DNA from 3 places in the Rouxiella sp. WC2420 genome. Region 3 is predicted to be linked to each of the others. Evidence: predicted binding sites of a transcription regulator. Region 3 holds the regulator's gene; each other region holds the start of a gene.
What was found. Region 3 encodes PhoB, which activates phosphate uptake and scavenging genes when phosphate is short. Its sites were predicted from a motif close to CTGTCATAAAACTGNCNNAT; they were not measured.

Region 1: the regulator PhoB is predicted to act here: its motif matches at 3,374-3,393, upstream of pstS (phosphate ABC transporter substrate-binding protein PstS).
Region 2: the regulator PhoB is predicted to act here: its motif matches at 3,300-3,319, upstream of phnC (phosphonate ABC transporter ATP-binding protein).

Annotation. Positions count from the first base shown of each region.
Region 1 covers NZ_CP165628.1:5,256,774-5,262,893, reverse strand. Annotated here, with positions in the region: gene pstB (phosphate ABC transporter ATP-binding protein PstB) at 1-106, opposite strand, end outside; gene pstA (phosphate ABC transporter permease PstA) at 149-1,036, opposite strand; gene pstC (phosphate ABC transporter permease PstC) at 1,038-1,994, opposite strand; gene pstS (phosphate ABC transporter substrate-binding protein PstS) at 2,103-3,143, opposite strand; gene AB3G37_RS24205 (GNAT family N-acetyltransferase) at 3,417-3,785, opposite strand; gene AB3G37_RS24200 (GNAT family N-acetyltransferase) at 3,721-3,954, opposite strand; gene AB3G37_RS24195 (hypothetical protein) at 3,954-4,319, opposite strand; partial or broken gene AB3G37_RS24190 (AMP-binding protein) at 4,515-5,510, opposite strand; gene AB3G37_RS24185 (hypothetical protein) at 5,559-6,120, opposite strand, start outside.
Region 2 covers NZ_CP165628.1:3,915,451-3,921,570, forward strand. Annotated here, with positions in the region: gene phnE (phosphonate ABC transporter, permease protein PhnE) at 1-376, opposite strand, end outside; gene phnE (phosphonate ABC transporter, permease protein PhnE) at 376-1,239, opposite strand; gene phnD (phosphonate ABC transporter substrate-binding protein) at 1,451-2,383, opposite strand; gene phnC (phosphonate ABC transporter ATP-binding protein) at 2,413-3,249, opposite strand; gene dld (D-lactate dehydrogenase) at 3,446-5,164, shown strand; gene AB3G37_RS18150 (Yip1 family protein) at 5,251-5,841, opposite strand.
Region 3 covers NZ_CP165628.1:4,264,713-4,270,832, forward strand. Annotated here, with positions in the region: gene AB3G37_RS19775 (cobalamin-independent methionine synthase II family protein) at 767-1,867, opposite strand; gene phoR (phosphate regulon sensor histidine kinase PhoR) at 2,166-3,488, opposite strand; gene phoB (phosphate response regulator transcription factor PhoB) at 3,591-4,280, opposite strand; gene sbcD (exonuclease subunit SbcD) at 4,502-5,740, shown strand; gene sbcC (exonuclease subunit SbcC) at 5,737-6,120, shown strand, end outside.

The sequences.
Region 1 (6,120 bases), 990 kb from region 3:
CTTCGTTTTTGGCAATATCCAGGGAGATGTTTTTCAGCGCATGGAATTTGCCGTAATAAAAATTCAGATCGCGGACCTGGATTTTACTGTTGGATGCATCGGTCATTCGACTCATTAAGACATCTCTCTTTAATCAAAATTTTTATAATTACTGCTTTTTCTGGGCGAAGATCACGCGAGCAATGATGTTCAGCAGCAGTACGCATACAGTAATTAGCAGAACGCCAGCCCAGGCCAAGTCCTGCCATTCTGCAAACGGGCTCATGGCAAATTTAAATATGGTGACCGGAAGGTTGGCGATAGGCTGCATTAAATCGGTGCTCCAAAACTGGTTGGAGAGCGAGGTAAACAGCAGCGGCGCGGTTTCACCGGCAATACGCGCGATAGCCAGCAGAACACCCGTGATAATTCCAGAGACTGAGGCCTTCAGCGTAATGGCTGAAATCATTCTCCATTTCGGCGTTCCCAATGCATAGGCCGCTTCACGCAGACTGTCAGGCACCAGTTTCAGCATGTTCTCGGTGGTACGAATCACGATAGGAACCTGCAGCAGCGCCAGCGCCAGAATCCCCGCCCAGCCTGAAAAGTGACCCATTTTTGCCACTACAATGGTGTAAACAAACAGTCCGACCACGATGGAAGGAGCAGACAGCAGGATATCGTTAATAAAACGAATCACCTCGGCCAGCCAAGATTTACGCCCATATTCAGCAAGATACACACCGGCAAGGATCCCCAGCGGAGTACCAACCACTGTAGACCAGAGGATCAAAAGTCCGCTGCCGGCAATGGCGTTTGCCAAACCACCGCCTGCAGTGTTTGGCGGTGGCGTGTTTTGGGTAAACAGCGCCAGCGACATACCGTCGATACCTTTGGTTACCGTGGTAAACAAGATCCAAACCAGCCAGAACAGGCCAAAAACCATGGTCGCCATTGATAACAACAGCGCGATACGGTTCTTCTGGCGTCGCCAGGCCTGACGTTTGCGACGGGATTCAAACAGCGCATCGTTGCTTTGCATTTCAAGAGTTGCCATCTTAACGCCCCTCATTCTTAGCCAGACGCAGAATCATCAGCTTTGATAGCGCCAACACGATAAAGGTGATCACGAACAGGATCAGGCCTAGCTCCATCAGGGCCGAGGTATGCAGGCCCGATGCTGCTTCGGCAAATTCGTTGGCCAACGCCGAGGTAATACTGTTACCCGGCATGTACAACGAGGCACTATCGAGCTGGTAAGTGTTACCGATGATAAAGGTCACTGCCATGGTTTCACCCAAAGCGCGTCCGAGGCCAAGCATCACGCCGCCAATAACGCCGTTCTTGGTGAAAGGTAAAACGATACGCCAGATAACTTCCCAGGTCGTACAACCGATGCCGTAGGCCGATTCTTTCATCATCACTGGCGTCTGCTCGAACACGTCGCGCATCACAGAGGCAATGTAGGGGATGATCATGATCGCAAGAATTACGCCAGCCGCCAGGATACCAATACCAAACCCCGGACCCGCGAAAAGTGCACCAATAATTGGAATGCCTGAAAGAACATCGCCGACAGGTGTTTGAAAATAAGTCGCAAATAAAGGAGCAAAGACAAACAGGCCCCACATGCCGTAAACGATACTCGGGATAGCCGCCAGCAGTTCGATAGCGATCCCCAGGGGACGTTTCAACCAGTTAGGCGCCAGTTCAGTCAGAAACAGTGAGATACCAAAGCTGACCGGGACAGCTATCAGCAGAGCAATGACCGAGGTAACAATCGTGCCATAAATCGGCACCAGCGCACCAAATTGCTCATTGGGTACATCCCAGGTTTTATTCCACAGGAAAGAAAAGCCAAACTTTTCCATGCTAGGCAAGGAAGAAATGAATAACGAAACGATGATCCCGCCGAGCAGGAATAGCACAATCAGCGCAGCCAGTTTAACCAGCGCGCCGAAGATGATGTCACCGTTCTTGCTTGGTGCTTTGATGGACGGCGTTTTTTCAGCCATAACACTCTCTTCTTATTCAGATTTATTTCTCCCCCGACAAGGGTTTATCGGGAGAGATTGAGACAGAAGACTCGTACTTTATATCACCAGCAATCCTAAGCCAAAGGCTTAGTAGACTGACTTACCGCTGCTGTCTTTAACGTTGCTTTTCCAGGCTGTCTGGATTTGAGAAACAACAGACTGTGGTAAAGAAGCGTAATCCAGACCGGTAGTCAGCTTGTCACCGTTTTTATAGGCCCAGTCAAAGAACTTCAGCACTTCCGCGCCTTTGGCCGCGTCTTGCTGTTGTTTATAGACCAGAATAAAGGTGGTGGAAGAGATTGGCCACGCATTGTCGCCCTTCTGGAAAGTCAGATCCTGAGCAAAGGTTTTGCTCCAGTCTGCGCCTTTGGCTGCCGCGCTGAATGACTCTTCTGAAGGAGAAATCGCTTTACCGCTGGCATCAACCAGTTTGGTGTAAGTCAGATTGTTTTGCTTGGCGTAAGCATACTCAACATAGCCGATTGAACCTGGCAGACGTTGTACAAAAGCAGCAACGCCGTCGTTGCCTTTACCGCCTAAACCGACAGGCCAGTTTACGGTAGTACCCACGCCGATGTCTTTTTTCCAGTCCGCGTTAGCTTTGGACAGGTAGCTAGTAAATACGAAAGAAGTACCAGAACCATCGGCGCGACGAACCACGGCGATGTTGGTATCAGGCAGTTTTACGCCTGGGTTCAGCTTAGTTATCTCTGCATCATTCCATTTTTTGATTTTGCCCAGGTAAATATCACCCAGAGCTTTACCATCCAGAGTCAACTCACCGGATTTCACACCAGGAATGTTTACTGCCAGAACAACACCACCGATAACGGTAGGGAACTGGAACAGGCCGTTCTTCTCGAGATCAGCGTCGCTCATAGGCGCATCTGATGCTCCGAAGTCCACGGTTTTGGCAATAATCTGCTTTACGCCGCCGGAAGAACCGATGCCTTGGTAGTTAACTTGAACACCGGTAGATTTATTGTAAGCATCAGCCCATTTTGCATAAACTGGAGCAGGGAAAGTACCGCCTGCGCCAGTCAGATTAGTTGCTGAAAAGGCAGACATTGCTGTTAAAGAGAAAGTCGCTGCCACAATACCGGCGACAGTTGTACGCATCAGTTTCATATTCCACTCCTGGTGGTTATCTACCCTATGACATTGGAGTTGCAGCAACACAGTAAGTGAACGAATCCCGATAGGCCTACAGTAGTAAGTAATTCGGGTAAGCGAACGTCGCTGATACAGCTGTAGCTTCAATTACAACGGATAATTTTGATTCGACTCAAGTCGAAGCTTAGTAAAGTGTTTAGCACAGGAGCAAAATAGGACAGTTTAGTGACACTAAAATGTAGGTTATATGACAGTTTTGTGACAGCGTGCAATTTATGAACTTATACGTTACCGAATAACCTCCCGCAACCCCAGGCGCAGCTGGTAATCGCCGTAGGCGATCGATTTTTCGAAGGTAAATCCGCTTTTAATAGCTTGTTTAATCGCAACAATATTATCGGGCATCACAAGACAACAAACAGGACGGCTCAACGTTTTATCCTGCCAGTCGAGGATGGCACATTTCGCTTCATAGCCATAACCAAAACCGTGGAAGTCAGAGTGTAATAATGTCCCAATTTCCAACATGTCAGGCATTGATGGCATGGTGTCTCGCTTAAAGTCTGCGAATCCTATCTCACCGATAATAGTATTACAGGGTTTCAGTTTGATTATCCAATACCCAAAACCCAAAACCCAGCGTTGCCCACATGCCATGGTACTGTAACCACAGTGACCAGCAAGCCTCTCGCCCTATCACCCCTGGAGGAACAAATCGCATAGCTATATCATCTTGATAGATATGCAACATTGCAGGAAAATCCTCCACACTGCACCCGCAGAGAATTAATCTGTCTGTTTCGATAATTGGTATGACGCTTTCCATTATGATTCCTTCGCCAATTTAACATAATTCGCTTGTGAGGTTTTTATCTCGGGCTTGGATTTCAGCTGGTTTTTGCATGCCTGTTTCAACCAGACGCGATCAATTTTACCGGTTGCCGTTTTAGGCAATTCTTCCATCACCGTAAAATCGTAGGGCAACATGTAGTCGGGTAGAATTTCAGCGATTTTTTCCTGTATCAGCGCTAACCCTTGATTGACGTCTTTAAGACTCAGGCAAACGTGAAGCGTTGCGCCGTATTTTTCATGAGGTAAAGAGACAACAGCCACCTCTTCGACTTCTTCAATAGATGTAAACGCGTTCTCAACGTCGCCAATTTCGACCCGATAACCGCGGGTTTTCACCATATTATCCATCCGGCCTTTGTAAATGATCTCCCCTTTTTCATTGATATAACCATAATCTCCGGTGCGAAACGCCAATGTCGGATACTGATGAAAGGGGCTTTGGATCAGCTTCTCGCGCGTCAGTTCAGGCGCGGTAAAATACCCGGCAAACACCGTACTGCCACGCACCAGGATCTCCCCTGACTCGCCGTGTGGCAGTAAATTCATTGCTTCATCAACGATATAGATTTCCGTATCGTCGACAGGGAAACCGATCGGTATTTCGCTAGTTTCCGTAGTTGGCTTTGAAACGTGCTGGCAGGTCACGATGTTAGTTTCTGTTGGACCATAAATGTTGGCCACGGCGGTAGTCGGCAGACAGTCCATGACGCGGCGCAGCCAGCAGGGCGAGAAAGGCTCTCCGGCGTAAAGCAGCGTTCGCAGACTCGGTATTCCGCGCTGCAATTCACCTTTACTTAACCAGCGGATATAGGCCGAAGGCACGGTGTACACCACGCTAACGTTTTTATCACGCATATAGCTCACCACATTGAGCGGCGAGTTATCAAAATTCTCGGGGACGATGACCAGACAAGCGCCGCTGAGCAAGGTAGTAAAAATATCAAACACTGAAAGGTCAAACTGCAAAGGCGCGCGACTGAACACTCGATCGCCTGGCGTAATGGCAAACTCTTTTTGCATCCAGCAGATAAAAGAGCAAGCATTGCGGTGTGTGATCATGATGCCTTTCGGCTAGCCAGTCGATCCTGAGGTATAAAGGATATAGGCTACGTTATCGCTTAGATTCTTTTCATACAACGTGGTAGTTAACGAGTTGTCCTGTGCTGAGAAATTATCTAGCAATGTCACAAATGCATTATCTCCAGGCGAATCTAATATTTCCCGGTATTTATTCTGCACCATGATATGTTTCAGTTCGGCAGATATAATTAAATCACTGACCCAGGCATTTGGTGCGTGTATATTAATGGGTATATAAATTAGCCCAGCGGATAATGCACCCAACATTGCGCCAATCGCCATAGGTGTGACATCGGAAAGAATACCGATATGATCACCTTTTTTTAAACCATGCGATTGGTAATAACGACAAAAACCTTGGCTTAGCTTTTCAATATATTGATAAGTAAATTTCTGATCGCCGTACTCAACGGCAATATTATCCGAGAACCGGCGTAATCCACCTGCCATTAATTCTGGTAAGGTCACCGCGTTTAATAAAAGCATACATTGCATCCATTAATGTGTGTTAATCAGTAAACTGACTGTTCCGGGAGCCTGATTCGACAGGGTTACCTGAGAAATCGTGCCGGTGGCAATTAGCGGAACGGCATCATCCCGAGCGGCAGAAGAAATCAGCCAGGCCAGTGCCCCTTCTCGCCAGCCAACGTCATTGGCGTTGACCGAAAGCTGGCCGGCATCTTTTCCCAATCCCCATGCTGTGGACTGGATATGCCCCATCAGATCGTGATTTTTTCCCTCCTCGACAAATCCCTGCAACAGAAATTGCTCTTGATTGGCAACGGGAGCTGGCAACGACATTTCAGGGCTGAGATGGAAAGGGGTGAAAAAGAACAGTTCGCCAATGGCAGAATGAGAGATACGTTTGGTCAGTCGGAAGCCAAACTCATTTAGCAATAGCTCCAAAGCACCAGATTGGTAAGCCAGAGATTCAAGAAACTCGCTTGATGAAATCTGTACCCCTCGTTCGGTATGCTGACTACTAAGATCGGTGCAGCCACATTTAGCGTAATAAGCCATTCTTGCGCTGGTGGTCTGCTCGCTGCTGGAAAATCCGGAG
Region 2 (6,120 bases), 350 kb from region 3:
GTCGTAACACTGGAGTCGACATCACATTGCGAGCCGCCAGGAAAGACAGTGGCAGTGCCAAAAATGAGGCGGTGACAGTGCCGGCAAATACAATTGCCAAGGTGATAGCGATTTGCGTGAAGTAATACATCAGTGGCCACTGGGAGAAGTTCTGCCAGACAAACATCCGCAAGAAGTATTGGCCAATATCTGCACAGCCTCGAGCAAACTGTGGCAAGGCAATGCCGTAAAAGTGGAAGAAAAACAGGTAATAAAGCACGATAGCGGATACTGCAATCGCCAGAGAACGCAGATAACGCCGCTGGGCAGCAAAAAGATGCGGATGTTGCTGTTTCATGCTTTCCACCGCTGCGGTATTCAACGAATCTGTCAGCATCAGAATGTTCCTTCTACGACGCGCTTGCGCAGTTTGCCGGAGGCGTAATCCATAATCGACACCACCAGAATAATCAGCAATAAGGTCATGCTAACCTGATCGTACCGGTCCAGCTTGATTGAGGTCATCAGTTCCTGCCCTATTCCACCGGCCCCGACCAGACCAAGGATAGTTGACTGGCGGAAGTTGATTTCAAGACGCATAAAGCTGTAAGAGAGAAATATTGGCTGCACCTGTGGCCAAAGCGCATAGCGCATTCTTTGCAAACGGCCCGCACCGCAGGCTTTTAAACCACGCACCGGTTTGTCTGAAGCAGTTTCAATCGATTCATAAAACAGTTTGGTCAGACTGCCAACTGTGTGCAGAGTCAGGGCAATAAAACCGGGAATCGCACCAATCCCAAACGCCATTACACACATCACCGCCCAGGCAAGCTCTGGCATGGTACGCAAGAAAGCAACAAAGGTTCGCACGCTAAATTTAAGCCATTTTGGCGAATCCGTATTGTTAGCGGCGATAAATGCCAGCACCACGGATAATAAGGTCGACAGAATTGTCGAAGAAAAAGCCAGCTGGATGGTTTCCCAAATCAGCGGTAACTGAATATTAAGGCGATAGCCCCAGTAAGCAAAAGAGCCTTTAGTATGGCCATCGGCAAACAGAACGTCCCAATGTAATGTCGGCACAGTCTGACCGATGTAATCGAAGAAATGCGGCGCGTTGACAATAATAGTTTTTAGATTAAGCTCGGAAATACTCCCCGCCCATAAATAAAGGACCAACATCAAGCCAGACCATATCAGCGCCTCACGTTTTTGCTTGCTGCGTATTTGCTGGTAATAATGGTGAAATTCTGTATTCAAAATAAGGCTTCCACAAGTTAATGGCGGAGAAAGTTATTATCACTACTTAAGTTAATCTTATTAAGATATGAGCAGATAAGTTATTGCCTATATCCCATGGATTACAGGTAGCCAGAAGGCGGCGACTAAACGAGTCCCCGGTAACTACATTAAATAAGTGACCGGGGCGAATAAAGAAGCCAACACCTTAGCGGCTTAAAGATAAAGGATATTAGCGACTACCTTGAGTAAGCTCTCTTTTCATATCGATGATCTGTTGATAATCAGCGATACTCGCAGGGCCAATGTGCTGGTTGCCACCCACGGCTTTGACAAAGCAGGCGTGATCTTCTTTATCCAGCTTATTGATAGCCGCCACGACTTTAGCTTTAAAATCGGCGGGTAAAGAGTTGCTGACCAGAATTGGACCGTTCGGGATCAATGGTGACTCCCAAATGATGCGGATTTGCTTCATCAGGTCTGGATGGTCCATGCGCATCATGCGGCCAAAAGCACCCGAGGTATACCCCGTTGACGGATCGCCAATCATTGATGACCAGGCTACTGCACCGGCAAACTGGCCATTCAGCACGCCAAGAATATCTTGCTCGTGGCCGCCAGAGAAAGTGGTACTTGAGAAGAAATGGTTGTACTGATCGTCAGTCGTGCCGCCAAACATTTTCTTGAAGGCGGCATTCGGGATAAGGTAACCCGACGTTGAATCCGGATCGGCAAAGCCAAATGCGGTGCCTTTAAGGTCTTCAACTTTTTTATACTTACTGTCAGCTTTAACCAGCACTACCGAGTGGTAACCACGTGACTGGTCGGTATCATCGACCAGAATACCTTCAATGCTCACCGCTTTTGGATTATTTAAATAAACCGAGGCATAAGAAGAAGGTGACATGCTTAATACCATATCGACTTTCCCACCCAGCAGCCCTTGAATAACTCCAGAGTAGTCAGACGAATTACGTAATTTGGTATCGACATTCAGCTCTTTATCAAAGAACTGCTTTACACACATATTATCGCCGATTTGCTGTGTGGCATTCTGGCCACCAAGAATCCCCAGATTTAATTCTTTTGGTGCATCTGCGGCCATACTATTCATTGCTGCCATTGACCCTGCAACAAATACCGCCAGACGTAATAGCTTCTTCATTTATTATTAACCTTTTATAGTTGGGTGAATTATGCGTTTACCGCTTCACTTTCTTCGCCATAGAGTTTGTGTAAAATAGAATCGGTTAGATAATCTGGATGTCCGTCATAAATAATTTCGCCGTGGGCAATACCAATCACTCGGGTACAGAAATCTTTTACTAGCTCAACCGAGTGCAAATTCACCATCACGGCAATGTTATCTTCACTAACTTTTTTCAGAGCATTCATAATTCGCTGAGTATTTTTCGGATCCAGCGAGGCAACCGGCTCATCGGCCAGCAAAATTCTCGGGTTTTGCATCAGCGCACGGCAGATAGCCACGCGCTGCATCTGGCCGCCCGACAGATTCTCGGCGCGTTGCAGAGCGTGCGGCAGCATGTTGAGCCATTCGAGCAAAGAAATGGCGCGAGCACGGTCTTCGTCATCAAACTGGTTAAAAAAAGACTTCAGGGTTGATGTCTGGCTCAGACGACCCAGTAGCACGTTAGTTAAAACGTCTAGACGAGGTACCAGACAGAAATCCTGAAAAATCATGCCACAACCAGCCCGCCAACGACGCAGGGCCTTGCCGGTCAAACCTGCCAGCTCTTGTTTGTCTCCGCCGTCATAATGGCAAACAACGCTGCCCTCACTTAGAGGAATAGTTCCATTAAGTACGTGCAATAAAGTTGATTTACCCGCGCCCGAGCGACCAATTACCGCAACAAATTCGCCGGCATGCAGTTCGAAATTAATATCATTAAGTACGCGCGTCCCGGATTTGTAGGACTTAACCAGACCTTTCACGTCTAACACTTTATTCTGATGCTGTGGCTGGGCCTGAGGATATTCAGCCTGTGCCAGCTTAAGTTGAGCTTGCGCCATTATGCTGTCTCCGGTTGCTTACAGATTCTGTCGTCCATTAAGCGCGACTTCTGTGACAGATTAATGATGCTTTGATGGCTGAAAGATGACCTTAAAATATTGATATCGGGCATGCTTACTGCCTAATGTAGAAACAACGCCTATGATTAATGGCAGATAGCGGCCCGAGTGCCGACAATAATGACAGGGAGGCAGAATGAAATTTCAGCAACAGTCAACGCCAGCCGATAACAGCGCATTTCTGGAAAAACTCAAGTCGATTGTAGGTAATCGCCATGTCCTGACCTCGGAAAGTCAAACCGAACGCTACCGTAAAGGATTCCGTTCTGGTGGTGGAAAAGCACTGGCCGTGGTATTTCCGCAAACGTTGCTGCAACAATGGCAATTACTGCAGGCCTGCGTCGAGGCCGATAAAATCGTTATTATGCAGGCAGCCAATACTGGGCTGACTGAAGGCTCGACACCCAGCGGGGAGGGTTATGACCGTGACATCGTTATTTTCAGCACCCTTAAGCTAAATGGTATTCAGGTAATTAATGAGGGCAAGCAGATAATCGGTTTCCCGGGCAGTACTTTATATGAGCTGGAAAAACGTCTGAAACCGTTGGGACGAGAACCGCATTCCGTGATTGGCTCCTCGTGCATTGGCGCATCGGTAGTTGGCGGAGTCTGTAATAACTCTGGCGGTTCGCTGATAAAACGTGGTCCGGCCTACACTGAAATGGCGCTCTACGCGCAAATAAACCTGCAGGGCAATCTCGAGCTTATTAATCATCTAGGTATTCACCTTGGCAATTCTCCGCAGGAGATCCTGACTCGTCTTGAGAATGCAGAATATACAGAGGCTGATATCGAATACAGTGAGTTGAAAGCCTCTGACCATGAATATGCCGAGAGGGTGCGCGACGTTGATGCCGATACCCCCTCGCGCTTTAATGCTGACCATCGCCGCTTGTATGAGGCTTCGGGCTGCGCAGGAAAACGCGCCATCTTTGCCGTCAGGCTAGATACCTTCGAGGCGGAAGCACAGCAGCAGGTTTTCTATATCGGAACCGACAATACTGCAGTATTGACCGATTTGCGCCGCAGTATTCTTTCTGAATTCAATAACCTGCCGGTTGCCGGTGAATATATGCATCGCGATATCTTTGATATCACCGAGGTTTACGGTAAAGACACTTTTATCATGATCGATAAACTCGGCACCGATAAAATGCCGGACATGTTCACGGCTAAAGGAAAGTTTGACGCTAAAGCCAATAAAGTGCCGTTTTTGCCGTCAAACTTTAGCGATCGCGTGATGCAGTGCCTGAGCCGGGCCTTGCCCAATCATCTGCCGCCGCGAATGAAAAAATATCGTGATCGCTATGAACACCACCTGTTGTTGAAAATGTCTGGCGCGGGTATCGAAGAAGCACAAAACTTTTTGACCCACTTTTTTGCCGACCGCGACGGCGACTTTTTTGTCTGTAGTGCAGACGAGGGCAAGAAAGCATTTCTGCATCGCTTTGCGGCGGCAGGAGCAGCGGTTCGTTATCACGCGGTTCATGATAAAGAGGTAGAGGATATTCTGGCGCTGGATATTGCCCTGCGCCGCAACGATCGCGACTGGTTTGAGGTTCTTCCGCCAGAGATTGACCAGCAACTGGTGGCAAAACTCTATTATGGGCATTTTATGTGTCACGTTTTCCATCAGGATTATATTGTCAAGAAAGGCGCAGACAGCAAGGCTCTGAAGCACAAAATGCTGGAAATCCTTGATGCCAAAGGGGCCGAGTATCCGGCAGAACACAATGTCGGCCATCTCTATATGGCCAAATCGCATCTGCGAGAGTTTTATCAGCAGGCCGATCCCACCAACAGTTTTAATCCTGGAATTGGTAAAACCAGCAAGTTAAAAGATTGGCAGGGCTAAATCGCAGGATAAAAAAATCCCCGACTGGCGAGTACCGGACGGGGATTTATAGAGCTTCAGTTAATGCGTTAATAATTTGTCCTCATTTAGAAAAGCCGTGAACCATATCCCCACATGATAACCGTCAGCGCCAGTAGAAACTCTAGCACCAGAACCCCCATAGCCAGCGTTGAGCTGGAGAACAGGAAGCCTTCGCGATGGTCAATTTCCAGAAAGTTGGGGATCCCGAGATACAGCAGATAACCGCTGTAACACAGGCCTATCAGCCCGACAAACAGGCACAGCCAGACCAGTGGATACAACGCGACGAGTCCGCTGAGAAACATCGGTGTTGCCACATAGCCCGCGAACACGATACAGCTGTTCAGACTGGGCCGACTTTCGTACCTACGCGCCATCCAATAGATGATTCGGCCCATTAGCGCTACGGCACAAAGGATTAATACATAAAAAGCTACGGCGATAGATGCTGATGTGAGCAAGGAGATTTGCATATTTTGCCCATCACCTAAATTCCATCCGATCTGCGTTGTGCCTATAAATGAACACACCACGGGAATGGCTGCCATCAGCAGGACATGATGAGAATAGACGTGCGAAACCGTTTCATGTTCACGTTGAATGCGTTGCAGTTCGGGACCTGGATGAGACATTAGTCCCCAGACATGATTTACCATGATACACCCCCTTGCCCGCTGCCAGTCGCCTACAGCGGCCCGTTTAAATCCTTTCGCTCTGTAAATTCTCACTTGCGACAGAGATAAAAAGGTGGCGACCTTATAAACAAGTATAGCCTGTCGTGGTATAGGTGCGAGCTGTGGGAAAAATGTTTTCTAAAAGTGGAAGCTGAGTGGGAAAATACTAATCATTTAGGCGGTTTACACCAAGTCAGACAAAAAAATCGCATGACTCAACATCAATTTATGGCTTGCCCGTCCAAACTCCAAACTCCAAAC
Region 3 (6,120 bases):
GCAAGTCTCGATCCTAAAAGCAGAATCTTAAACTGGATTTGAAACGCTGAGCAGTAAAATTCACTGGATTTAGCTAAAAAATCACCACATGATACGTATGATATTTGAGCAATCAATGCCAACTTTGCGCTTTAATTAAATGAAAAGTGCGTGAAACTGCCGTGAAATGGACGTTTCACGCACAAAAATGCGGGTTATTTTTAACTAAATAGCAACAGTCAGCTTTGTAAGCGCTAAATTAATGATCTTGCAGCACTATTAAATGCACAAAGAGCTTGAGTCTCTTATAAATCTGATAGTCAGATTTGAAGATGCTTAAAAACAAAAACCCGAGCGACTTTTAGAAATAAGTCACTCAGGTTTGGAATATTTTCATTCTCAACACCAAAAGCGCAGAGATTTCGAATTAGAGCAAGGCAGCAAGCGAGTTCATCCCCAGGAGCTTACACAGGTAAGTGACTGGGGTGAACGAGGGAGGCGAACGCCGCTATAGCATCAAAGATCAAACTGTTGCCAAAGCGCAGAGATTTCGAGTTAGAGCAAGGCAGCAACCGAGTTCATCCCCAGGAGCTTACACAGGTAAGTGACTGGGGTGAACGAGGGAGGCGAACGCCGCTATAGCTCGAAAAATCAAGCTTTTACCAAAGCGAAGAGATTTCGAGTTAGAGCAAGGCAGCAACCGAGTTCATCCCCAGGAGCTTACACAGGTAAGTGACTGGGGTGAGCGAGGGAGGCGAACGTCGCTGTAGCCCGAAAGATCAAGCTTTTACCAAATGCGTTCAGCCAGATCGACAACTAACTTGAGTTTGTCCCACTGCTGCTTGTCGCTGAGACTATTGCCTTCTTCGGTGGACGCAAAACCACACTGCGGGCTTAGGCAGATCTGGTTGATATTCAAGAACTCAGCCGCTTCGGCGAGTCGCGCCTCCACGTCTTTTGCCAATTCAAGATCGCCGGTTTTAGTGGTAATCAGGCCCAGAACTGCCTGCTGCTGGCCGGGCTTGATGAAGCGCAGTGGCTCGAAACCGCCGGCACGCTGGTTGTCATATTCCAGGAAGAAACGGTCGATATTTACAGTACCGAACAGGATCTCTGCCACAGGCTCGTAGCCGCCTTCTGAAATCCAGGTTGAACGGAAGTTACCGCGGCACACGTGCAGACCGATGATTAGGTCTTCCGGCTTGCCTTCGATAGCCTGATTCAGCACCCGAGCGTAGGTTTTCGCCAGCTCTTCCGGATTATCGCCACGGGCAATGATCTGCTTTTTCTGGTCTTCTGAGCACAGGTACGCCCAAACGGTGTCATCCAGTTGCAGGTAACGACAACCGGCGGCGTAAAACGCCTGGATAGCGTCGCGGTAAACTTGAGCTAAATCGTTGAAAAAGTCTTCCTGATTTGGATACACGCCTTTAACCGCATCACGGTTGAAACGGAAGTGCATCACGCTTGGGCTAGGGATAGTCATTTTAGCTACCGCATCGCCACTGATGCTTTTCAGAAAGCTGAAATGTTCAATCATCGGGTGATCGCCAAAGGCAATCTTATCAACCACTTTGATACTGCGAGATTTGGTCTGCACGCCGTTGAACTGAATGCCCTGCTCTGCATCATAACCTTCAACGCCCTGCAGACCCTCGAAGAAGTCAAAGTGCCACCACGCGCGGCGGAATTCACCATCAGTGACCACTTGCAAACCGGCTTCGCGCTGCTGCTCAACCACGCGGCGAATTTCGCTGTCTTCAACCGCACGCAGCTGCTGAGCATCGATTTCACCGGCTTTAAACTGCTGACGTGCTTGCTTTAGCGCTTCTGGACGCAAAAAGCTACCAACGACTTCGGCGCGATAAATTGGGTTTGATACTGACATTATGAACTCCTGGCAAAAGCCCCGACGAACCTGTCGCCGTGACATTGATTAATGGGTAGCACGACATCCCGGAGATTAGTTAACAATGTTAATAATACCGAGAAGTTACATTAGACATCTGGATGTCTAAACGGCTTTAAATCTATGCTGCCATGAATAGTGTTCATCACCAAACGAGGAATTCTCACATCACATGAAATAAATTCATGATCGGGCGTCACAATTTCACGTTGCCCAAAGTGTGAACTGATTAAATAAGATTAAAACGGACCATCGCTGATCCGTTTATCGTGAAGATTTAATGCTTAACGCGGTGATGGTGAGGCAATTGAGGAGCATCGACAATCAGTCGATAAGGCAATGTGAATAGAAACCGCGTCCCTACCCCGACTTCGCTTTCTATATCCAACTTTGAATGATGATGACTGAGCGCATGTTTGACGATAGCCAGCCCCAGCCCGCTGCCACCGGTCTGCCGTGAACGCGCCTTGTCTACACGATAGAAACGCTCGGTCAGCCGGGGAATATGCTGTGGTGCAATGCCCGGGCCGTTATCGCTGACCTGAAACTGTGCGCCCTGCGCGGTCTGCTGCCAGCTAACTTCAATGCGCGTGCCCGCTGGCGTGTGATTGACCGAGTTATACACTAGATTCGAAACCGCACTGCGCAGCTGCTCGTCGTTGCCATAAACTTTAAGCTGTTCATTGATTTTGAATACAATTTCATGGCGACCATTGCTTAGCGTCTGCACCTCGCGCTCCAGCATGCCCAACATTCCTGGCATGTCGACTTTCTCCTGCAAATCAATGTTGGTTGCCGCCTCGATACGCGATAAAGTCAGCAACTGTTTAACCAGCCCGTCCATGCGCCGCGTCTGTTCCTGCATAGTATCCAGCGCTTTACTGCGGAACGGCTCCTTCAGCGCCTCGTCGTCCATCATCTCAAGATACCCTTGCAACACTGTCAGCGGTGTGCGCAGTTCATGGCTGACATTGGCAAAGAAGTTTCGACGAGCGCCTTCCAGCTGGCGCATCTGGGTGACATCACGCGCCACAATCAATAGCTGCCCTTCCGAATACGGCATGACTCGAAATTCAACGTAGTGATTGTTATTAAGGTGCAAGTTAAGCGGACGGGTAAAGTCGCGGCTCTGGATCCAGACGCGTAGTTCGGGATAACGCAGCAGGTTAAACAGGTGTTGGCCGTTGTCTTCCGGCCAGCGGAAACCAAGCAGTTCCTGTGCCAGGCCGTTGCACCAGAAGATATTGCCTTCTTCCGTCGTCAGTACCACGGCGTCAGGGAGGGATTCAGCTCCGCTGCGGAAGCGTTTAATCAGCAGCGCCAGTTCGCGCCTTCTGCGCCGGTTACGCATCTGCATCTGATTAAGGCCATAAAATAGCGGTTCCCAGCTCCATAATCCGCTGGGAGGAGTAATACTTCGGTCAAGCCACAGCCAGTGTGAAAGTTTAAGCTGATTAAAATAATTCCAGCCCAGAGCCGCCACTAAAGAAGCCAGCAATAACCAGGGCAAATAGCCAATAAAAATGGCTAATATCAGCGCCGGACAGCAAAACATAAATAATTCGCCGGCCAGCCGACTCCACGATAATCGTTCTAGCACACAGTATCTCCGCTGTGAGTGAAAGATATAACATCATCAATTCATACCCAATATATTTCACGATGCCCGTAAAGGTGCAACGTGAAATAGCTGAGGTATTAATTAATAGCGGGTTGAGAATCTATAACCCGTTCCACGCACCGTTTGGATCATACGGTCATGACCGCTGGTTTCCAGTGCTTTGCGCAGGCGGCGGATATGTACATCCACTGTACGATCCTCGACGTATACGTTAGTGCCCCAGACGTTATTGAGCAACTGTTCACGGCTGTAAACGCGCTCGGAATGGGTCATAAAGAAGTGTAGAAGCTTGAATTCGGTAGGCCCCATGTCCAGCGCAAGCTCGTTGGCCATCACACGGTGCGAGGATGGATCCAAGCTTAACCCTTTCATATCAATAACTTCTTCGACCGCCATTGGTGAGATACGACGCATAACTGCTTTAATGCGCGCCACTAACTCTTTAGGCGAAAACGGCTTGGTAATATAGTCATCCGCGCCAACTTCCAGCCCGCGAACGCGGTCTTCTTCTTCGCCACGGGCGGTCAGCATCATCACCGGAATATCGCGGGTCAGCGCTTCGCGTTTTAGATGTTTAATAAACTGAATTCCGGATCCACCGGGCAACATCCAATCGAGTAAAATTAATTCCGGGTAAGGTTCAATCAAACGATTGACCGCCGAATCGAAATCTTCAGCCTCAATGGCTTGATAACCATTTTGCTCAAGCACAAAACAAACCATTTCACGGATCGGTGCTTCATCTTCCACAACTAATATGCGTCTAGCCATTTTGATAGCCTGCCAAATAAGTTAGCGAACTTAATTTTGATTTCGGGCGCCATTATGCGTCAGTTTTGTGACAGATTTATGAAAAACAATTTCGAGTGTAATTAAGTGTAGCCAAGCCGTCATATTAAGTTCAGGCACATGACATGGTTATGATTTTTCGGGGACAGAGAAGGTCGTGGGCGTTTATACTTGCCGCCTGTTACAGCCACCGCGAGACCCCCATGCGACTGATTCACACCTCTGACTGGCATCTCGGCCAGTACTTTTTTACCAAAAGCCGTGCGCCTGAACATCAGGCTTTTCTTGACTGGCTAATCGGACAGGTTGAACAGCATCAGGTCGATGCGGTGATTGTCGCGGGGGATATTTTCGATACCGGCTCGCCGCCAAGCTATGCGCGCGAACTGTATAACCGCTTTGTGGTGAACTTACAGCAGACAGGCTGCCAGCTGATTGTGCTGGCGGGAAACCATGACTCAGTCGCTACGCTGAACGAATCTCGCGAGCTGCTTTCCTGCCTCAATACTCAGGTGATCGCGACTGTCGGTGAGGATATTTCTCGCCAGGTGATTACCCTGAAAAACCGCGAGGGTCAGCCGGGGGCAATACTTTGTGCAATCCCGTTTTTACGCCCGCGCGATCTGCTGGCTAGTCAGGCAGGGCAATCCGGTAGCGAAAAACAGCTTGCATTACAAGAAGCTATCGCCGGACATTATTCAGCGCTTTATCAGGCAGCCTGCGATCATCGCCAGCATCTCGGCGTGGCGGTGCCGATTATCGCTACCGGCCATCTGACCACTGTCGGTGTAACCACTTCCGACTCGGTGCGAGACATTTATATCGGTACCTTAGACGCCTTCCCCGCTCAGGCCTTCCCGCCGGTAGATTACGTGGCGTTGGGGCACATTCACAAAGCGCAGAAAATCGCCAGGACCGAGCATATTCGCTACAGCGGCTCGCCAATCCCCCTGAGTTTTGACGAAGCCAGCAATGAAAAAAGCGTTTATCTGCTGGATTACACCGCCGATCAACTTAACAGTATTGAAACATTGGCGATCCCGCGCTCTCAGCCGATGGAAATCATTAAGGGCACACTGGCCGAGATTGAAAAACAGCTGCAGTCCTATGAAAAAAATCAGGAAACGCTGCCGGTTTGGCTCGATATTGAAGTCGCGACGCAGGATTATCTCAGCGATATCCAACGGCGTATCCAGCAGCTTACCGATCCGTTGCCGGTGGAGGTCGTGCTACTTCGGCGCAGTAAAGAGCAGCGTCTGAGCGGTCTGTTACAGCAAGAGAAAGAAACGTTGAAAGAGCTTAGCGTCAGCGAAGTGTTTGAACGCCGACTGGCGCAGGAAAATACCCCTGAAGAGGGCCGCCAGCAGCGGATACGCACCCTGTTCTCGCAGGTGCTGGAACAGGTCGAAAACGGCCATTCTGCCGGAGAAACCAGCCAGTGAAGATCCTGTCATTACGATTAAAAAATATCAATTCACTGGAAGGTGAATGGAAAATTGATTTCACCGCCGAACCCTTCGCCAGTAATGGACTTTTTGCTATTACTGGCGCAACCGGGGCCGGTAAAACCACCCTACTCGACGCAATTTGCCTGGCGCTGTATCACCAAACGCCGCGCCTGGATGTGTCTCCGAGCCAGAACGAATTGATGACCCGCCATACCGCAGAATCGCTGGCCGAGGTCGAGTTTGAGGTTAAGGGCGTAGGCTATCGCGCCTTCTGGAGCCAGCGCCGGGCGGGTAACTCGCCAACCGGTAATTTGCAGGCACCAAAGGTCGAGCTGGCACAACTGGCCGACGGCAAAATTCTCGCCGACAAAGTA